2 regions of the Psychrobacter sp. UBA2769 genome follow, and region 2 is predicted to be linked to the other one. Evidence: predicted binding sites of a transcription regulator. Region 2 holds the regulator's gene; the other holds the start of a gene.

Region 1 (3,435 bases), on a different contig from region 2:
CTATCGAAGATGATATGGCGTTTATGATGGATTTATTGGTAGAAGAAAACGTCTTACTGGTACAAGGTACCGGCTTTAACTGGGATGCACCCGACCATTTCCGCTTGGTATTTTTACCCAACCTGCACGATTTAGAAGATGCCATGGATCGCTTAGACCGCTTCTTTGCCAAAAAACGTAAACAGTTTGGCACCGAATAGAACTCATTTTGATTAAACTAATTTTCATTTTGATATAAAAAAACGCTTATCGGCATGATGCTGATAAGCGTTTTTTATGCTGTTAAATAAAGTAGTAAAGTCTCACCGTTAAAATCTTGTTAAAAACTCATACGGCTTTAATTTAAAAAACCACCTTAAGAATACTTCTTTAAGAACAATACTCTAAAAACATGGCTTTAAAAATACTACTTTAAAAGTGTCATTTAAAAAACTTTATCTTAAAAAATATTACTTAAGAAAATATAGCTGATAGCTGACATTGAAGCGGCGGCAGGAAGGGTAATTATCCATGCCAAACCGATAGGCTTCATCAGTGCCCAGTTGGTGTCTCTATTGACGATACCGATGCCAAGTACCGCACCAACTAAGGTATGCGTACTCGATACTGGTAGCCCCATGGTTGAAGCGCCCATCACCACAGCAGCAGCAGCCAGTTCCGCGGAAAAGCCCGAAGCGGGATGCATTTTTGCCAGATTGGTACCAACGGTTTGAATGACTTCTTTACCGATAAACCAAAGACCAACGATTAGCGCCACACCAAAGGTTAGCATAACTGCAGGTGGTACTGCCGCTTCAGTAGCAATGCTATTGGTACGGATAACATCCATAATCGCGGCAAAAGGACCGACGGCGTTGGCGATATCGTTTGAGCCATGACTAAAGGCAAAGGCTGACGCGGTAAAGACTTGCATCCAGCTAAACATAATAAATGTCGCTTTGGTCAAATCCTCCTTATGCTTACCGCGGATACTCTTGGTATAGATATAGGTCGCAAGCCATACTAGCGCTGCAATCATGCCCATGATTAAAAAGCCTTGCAGCGTTGTCATGCCATTATTGACATTCTTTAAGCCTTTAAAGATAACCAAAGAGGCCATGACCGCGCCGCCAGCAGCCGCAATAATAGGTACCCATTGCTTTAATGCTTTTAGGGTATCGAGGTTGCTGCGCTCGTTTTCAATTTCATAAAGCTGCTTGTAATAATCGGTTTCTAAATCTTCAACGTCGCAATCATCATCTTTATAGATTTCTTGATCACGTAACATCGCTGAGGTATAAGCCAGTTGTTCTGATTCGGTCAGACCATCCAAATACTCTTTGTGATTTTGCTTTAAGGTTTTTTTATCGCCCTTTAGCGTCGCAATGTGTGCTTCTGTTCTATCATTATATTCAATGATATTTTTCTTAATTTGGCCATATAACAGGTAGGAGAAGACGCCGCCGAGTAATGGTGATATGACCCAAGAGATAGCAATCGTTCCAATCGTGCCCCAATTCACCGTAGATAACGCCATTTCGGTGCCACCTAACGAGATGCCTAATACAATGGAGCTACCAACCACACCGCCGATAATGGCATGAGTGGTTGAAACGGGCAGACCTTTTTTGGTCGCAAACAACAACCAAAATGCAGCAGCGATAAGCGCTGAGAGCATGACATAAATAAACTGGTTGGGCGTGACCGACAGACCATCTAGGTCGACAATACCGCTACGGATGGTATCGGTGACTTCACCGCCTGCCAACACCGCGCCCGACACTTCAAATATCGCTGCGATACCCAAGGCTTGCGGAATGGTCAACGTCCCCGCACCCACTGAGGTACCAAAGGAGTTGGCGACGTCATTACCACCGATATTGAATGCCATAAACACACCAAAAGCCGTCGCTACGATAAATAGCGTCGTCTGCTGATGCATGGTGTAATCTAGACCCCACCATAAAAAGTAAGCGGTCATCGCAATCAGTAAAATGGCAAAAAATAGATTGATTCTCATAGAACCGACTGCTTTGGTTGGTCCTGTAGAACTGCTGCTAATACCCATACGTTGATACGTCCTGCGTAAGCTGATTGAAATTATATGTGATTGATGACATTGCGGCGCTATGAACGGTGTTGTTTTCACCACCCAATATTATGATAGCGTGTACGCAACGTGTTTTTGAAATACTGTTTTTTGAAATACTGTTTTTTGAACTTGTTTGTTGAAATACTGTTTTAAACCACGGCTTTAAACCACCGGTTTGAAAATTGGTTTGAATAACTAGCCTGCAATACCTTATTGATCCATCACTCAGACGATCTCGTCTGTTTACCATTATTTTCTACTCATACCTAGCACTAATATCTAGCTTAGTTTGCCTATGATAAAAATATCAGGTAAAAAACCATCACACAAAATGCCATAAAGCCGCAAGTAGTATTGCCAAATCATCCGATTACAGCAGCTTGCGGCTTAGGTTTTTATAGTGATAGCGTTGGTTATGACAAATATATGAGTAATGATTAAAGCATTTATATGACAAATACAGTATCCGACTGCTGAGCTATTTTGTAGAAAGCAGAATTTATAATGTGCCTATTATATTAAATATAGACACAGAATGCATGATGATATTGCGAGATTTGTAACTGTGAATGTAAGCGCTATAAAACCTATCAATTTAGTGAAAATTTGTTGTTATATTTTATAATTTGGCTGAGCCAAAATATAATCAATTCTCAAACCTTTTAATCAGTTATCAGGCAGTGCTAAAGATAGCTGCTCAATGGCATGGTCTAATACATCTAGGCGCGCTTGCCGCTTTTCATTGGTGGCGATGACACACCAAGGAGCGTCCTCTGTATTTGTACGTGCCAGCATATCAGCTGCCGATTGCACATAATCTGCCCAGTTATCACGATTGCGCCAATCATCATCGGTCAATTTAAATTGCTTATGCGGGGTCTCTTCGCGCGCCTCAAAGCGCTTAAGCTGCTCTTTCTTATCGATGGCAAGCCAGTATTTGATAACTATCGTGCCAGCCGCTACCAAATCTGCCTCAAAGCGATTGATTTCATCATAAGCGCGCTGCCATTCTGCATCAGTCGCAAAACCCTCAATACGTTCGACCAATACGCGCCCATACCATGTACGGTCAAAGATAGCGATACGGCTGATACGATCGATCTGCTCATTGGGCAGCTTGGTCCAAAATCGCCATAGATAAGGGTGTTGTAATTCATACAGCATCGGCGCGCCAATATTATAAATCTGATACTCGCGTGGGTCGAGCGGCGCAACCAGTCTTTTAATAGCGCCACCCTTGCCAGCCGCATCCATACCTTCAAAGGCAAAGACCACATGCCGACCCTTACGCGCACGTAGCAACTCAGCAAGGCGCGCTTGTTTATCGGCAAGCGCTTCATGGTACTCAGACTTATCTACCTCGG
Region 2 (3,435 bases):
CTGGCTTATTCTCGACTGGCTTATTCTCGAATTAATAAGCTTCGAATTAATAAGCTTCGAGCTACTGTGCTGAGGTATAAACAGGCTTACCTTCGCTATCTACTACCTCGTTCCATTTCGCTTTAAATAAAGCCACGGCCGTATCAGAAAAAGGCACGTAATCGAGGCTCATTGCGTCATCATCGCCCTGAGCATAAGACCAATCAAAGAAGTTAAGGACGCCTGCCACTTGCTTAGCATCTTGCGGCTGTTTGTGGACTAAGATAAAGGTCGCAGCAGCGATAGGCCATGCTTGGTCGGTCTCAGAGTTGGTGATGACTTTGTAAAAGCCTTCTTGCTTTGACCAATCAATGTCCCCAGCGGCGGCGAATGTTTGCGCAGAAGGCTGCACGACGTTGCCAGCGGCATTTTTCAGGGCAACGTGTGACATGCCATTTTGCTTAGCATAGGCGTATTCAACGTAGCCGATAGAGTTTTTCATACGCGTTACATAGCTTGAAACGCCTTCGTTACCTTTACCGCCCGCACCGGTTGCTGAGGTTGGCCATTTCACGGTTTTATCGACGCCAACGCTGTCTTTCCAGTCGTTTGACACTTTGGCTAAATAATCAGTAAAGTTAAAGGTTGTGCCCGAACCATCTGAGCGAAATACCGTGGTAATGGCGGCGTCAGGAAGGGTCAAGTTAGGGTTCATAGCAGCGATGGCAGGGTCATTCCAGTTGCTGATTTTGCCAAGATAGATGTCAGCTAGCATTTTTCCATCGAGCTTTAATTGACCAGGCGCAACGCCATCGATATTGACGATAGGTACCACGCCGCCGATAACGGTCGGGAATTGAATCAGACCGGCTTCGTTTAATTCAGCTGGCGTCATTGGCGCATCAGAGGCGCCGAAATCAACGGTTTTTGCGACGATTTGTTTGATACCACCCGATGAACCAATCGACTGATAGTTCACTTGACCGCCTGTTGCTTTATTATAGGCATCTGACCATTTAGCATAGATAGGCTGCGGGAAAGAAGCGCCTGCGCCGGTGATATTCATCGACACATTGTCTGTCGACTGAACGCTTGCGCTGTCGGTAGAGGCGGTGGTTGATTGCGCCGAAGTAGCCGGCTCATTGCTTTCATTACTATTGGGGGTTTGATTACAAGCAGCTAAGGTAAAGGTACTCGCGACTGCTAAAGCCATTAATGAATAACGCATTATTTCTCCTAAAAAGTAATCAGATTTAAGTATGGGGCGTTTATGAATAACAATGTCGCTGCCCAGATTTTTAGTAATGTATTGCTAACGATGTTTGGTTAGCAAGGTTTTGCTGCAAAGACGCTCGGTGGTCAATGAGCACATTGTGCCGAGCAAATATGACAGTTTGATGAAATAAGACATTTTTATGAAAAAAGTCGGTCAATTAAAAACGCAGCCTAATAAAGCAGTCGTTTAAGGGGATTGCAGCTGCTATCTAGCGCAAAATTCGTTATGATGAGCCGTTGGTTTTTTTTGGGGCGTAAGGGTTTAAGGCTAAGCGTTCAAAGCACAGCGTTTAAAGTATAGGGCTGAAAGTACAGTGTTTGAGGTGAGGTGCAGTGTTTAAGGCACAGCATTTAACGTAGCGAGTCACTGTGTCATCAAACTGTCATAATTAAGCCGTTTAATGGGCAGGCGTTGATAAGGGCTTAGTATTTTTGTTTTCCAATTTTTTGTCTTTCAATAATGAGGCGATGGTATGCGCAATGAGCAGATTTTGATTGTCGAAGATGAACCTGCAATTCGTGAGATGGTGGTAATGACGCTAGAGATGGCGGGCTTTGAGAGTTTACAAGCGGCTGACGTCGCAGAGGCGCATCAGCAAGTGGTGGATCATAGACCGGCGTTGATTTTGCTAGATTGGATGTTGCCGGGTGATAAAAGTGGTATTGATTTTTGCCGCATGCTTAAAAGCGATGAGATGCTGGCTGAGATACCGGTGATTATGCTGACCGCCAAAAGTGAAGAGGATAGCAAGGTTCATGGGCTTGATGCGGGCGCTGATGACTATATGACCAAACCCTTTTCAACGCGTGAATTAATCTCCAGAATCAAAGCGGTATTACGCCGTAGTCGTGCGCTTAGTAGTGATAAGCCAATCGAAATAGGTAAGCTTAGCCTAGATCCCAAAAGCCAGCGCATTACCGCTGATAATACAGTCATTGATATCGGGCCGACAGAATATCGCTTGCTGGCGTTTTTTATGAGTCACCCCGAGCGTGCTTATACGCGCACCCAGCTGTTAGATCAGGTCTGGGGCGGCAATGTCTATATCGAAGATCGTACGATTGATGTGCACATCAGGCGTTTACGCAAATTACTACAGCCGTATGATTGTAGTGCCTTGATTCAAACGGTTCGCGGTACCGGTTATCGGTTTTCGAGTCTGGTTGAATAACGCTATCGATTTTGAAAAAATAGCCCATTATTTACAAGGCAGCTTACAAGGTAGTTTATAAGGCAGCGAAACAGCGTTAAGAACATTCAGTGCTCAGAGTCATAAATATTTAGAATAATAAGAACTAAGAAGCATAAGTACTGAGAATAGTCAGTGCTAAGAATAAGTGCTAAGCACCATACTGGTAATAAATAAGAGAGAAACACATGATAACGCCAAGGGATATTGAGCAACAGGACATCGAGCAATACTCCACCGATCAGCTGAAAAAAATCAGAAGTGCCTTACGCGCATTGCGAGATGCGGTTATCTTGCTAAATGACGATGATGGTTTGGAGTGGTGGAATCAGGCTGCCGAAGATTTATTATTGTTGCAGACAGCGGATCATGGCAAAAGTATTTTTGACTTTATTAATGTCCCTGAGTTTCGGCAATACTATCAGAGTATGGTGACACCCAATGATGGTGTACATATGAAGTCATGGCAAGATCCTAACCGTTATCTTAAATGTGAGCTCACGCCTTTTGGCGATGAAAAGCTGCTGATTATTTATGATGTGACCCGCTTACAACACTTAGAGCAAATGCGCCGCGACTTTGTGGCAAATGTCTCGCATGAGTTACGAACGCCATTGACTGTACTGATGGGCTATTTGGAGAATTTCTCAGATCAGGAAGATATGCCGCGGCAATGGCGACGCGGGTTTGAGTTAATGACGCAGCAGACTGCGCGCATGAATAGAGTGGTCAATGACTTGCTGCTGCTGTCTCGGATTGAAATCGAAGAGACACATGAGCTGCATTATATTGATATGACTAAGCTGCTCACCCATGTCTATGATGACGCGCAGGCTTATAACCAAGAATATGGCCATACGCTGCATTTACAGATAGATACCTATGATGGTCTTTATGGCTCGGAGATGTATTTGAACAGTGCGTTATCCAATTTGGTGATTAATGCGATTAAATACACGCCAAAAGCAGGTAATATCGTCATCAGTTGGGC

Evidence for each region. The regulator PhoB, encoded in region 2, activates phosphate uptake and scavenging genes when phosphate is short. The targets are predictions, from matches to a motif close to TGTCATNAANCTGTCATAA.
Region 1: B3Q63_RS02635 (inorganic phosphate transporter) is a predicted target of PhoB. The motif match lies at 2,080-2,098, and genes of this name have one in related genera.

What each region holds. Positions count from the first base shown of each region.
Region 1 is NZ_DEIR01000007.1:40,447-43,881, reverse strand. Features, by position in the region: gene B3Q63_RS02640 (aminotransferase class I/II-fold pyridoxal phosphate-dependent enzyme) at 1-200, shown strand, start outside; gene B3Q63_RS02635 (inorganic phosphate transporter) at 440-2,047, opposite strand; gene B3Q63_RS02630 (ATPase) at 2,738-3,435, opposite strand, start outside.
Region 2 is NZ_DEIR01000020.1:67,118-70,552, forward strand. Features, by position in the region: gene pstS (phosphate ABC transporter substrate-binding protein PstS) at 62-1,207, opposite strand; gene phoB (phosphate regulon transcriptional regulator PhoB) at 1,728-2,426, shown strand; gene phoR (phosphate regulon sensor histidine kinase PhoR) at 2,633-3,435, shown strand, end outside.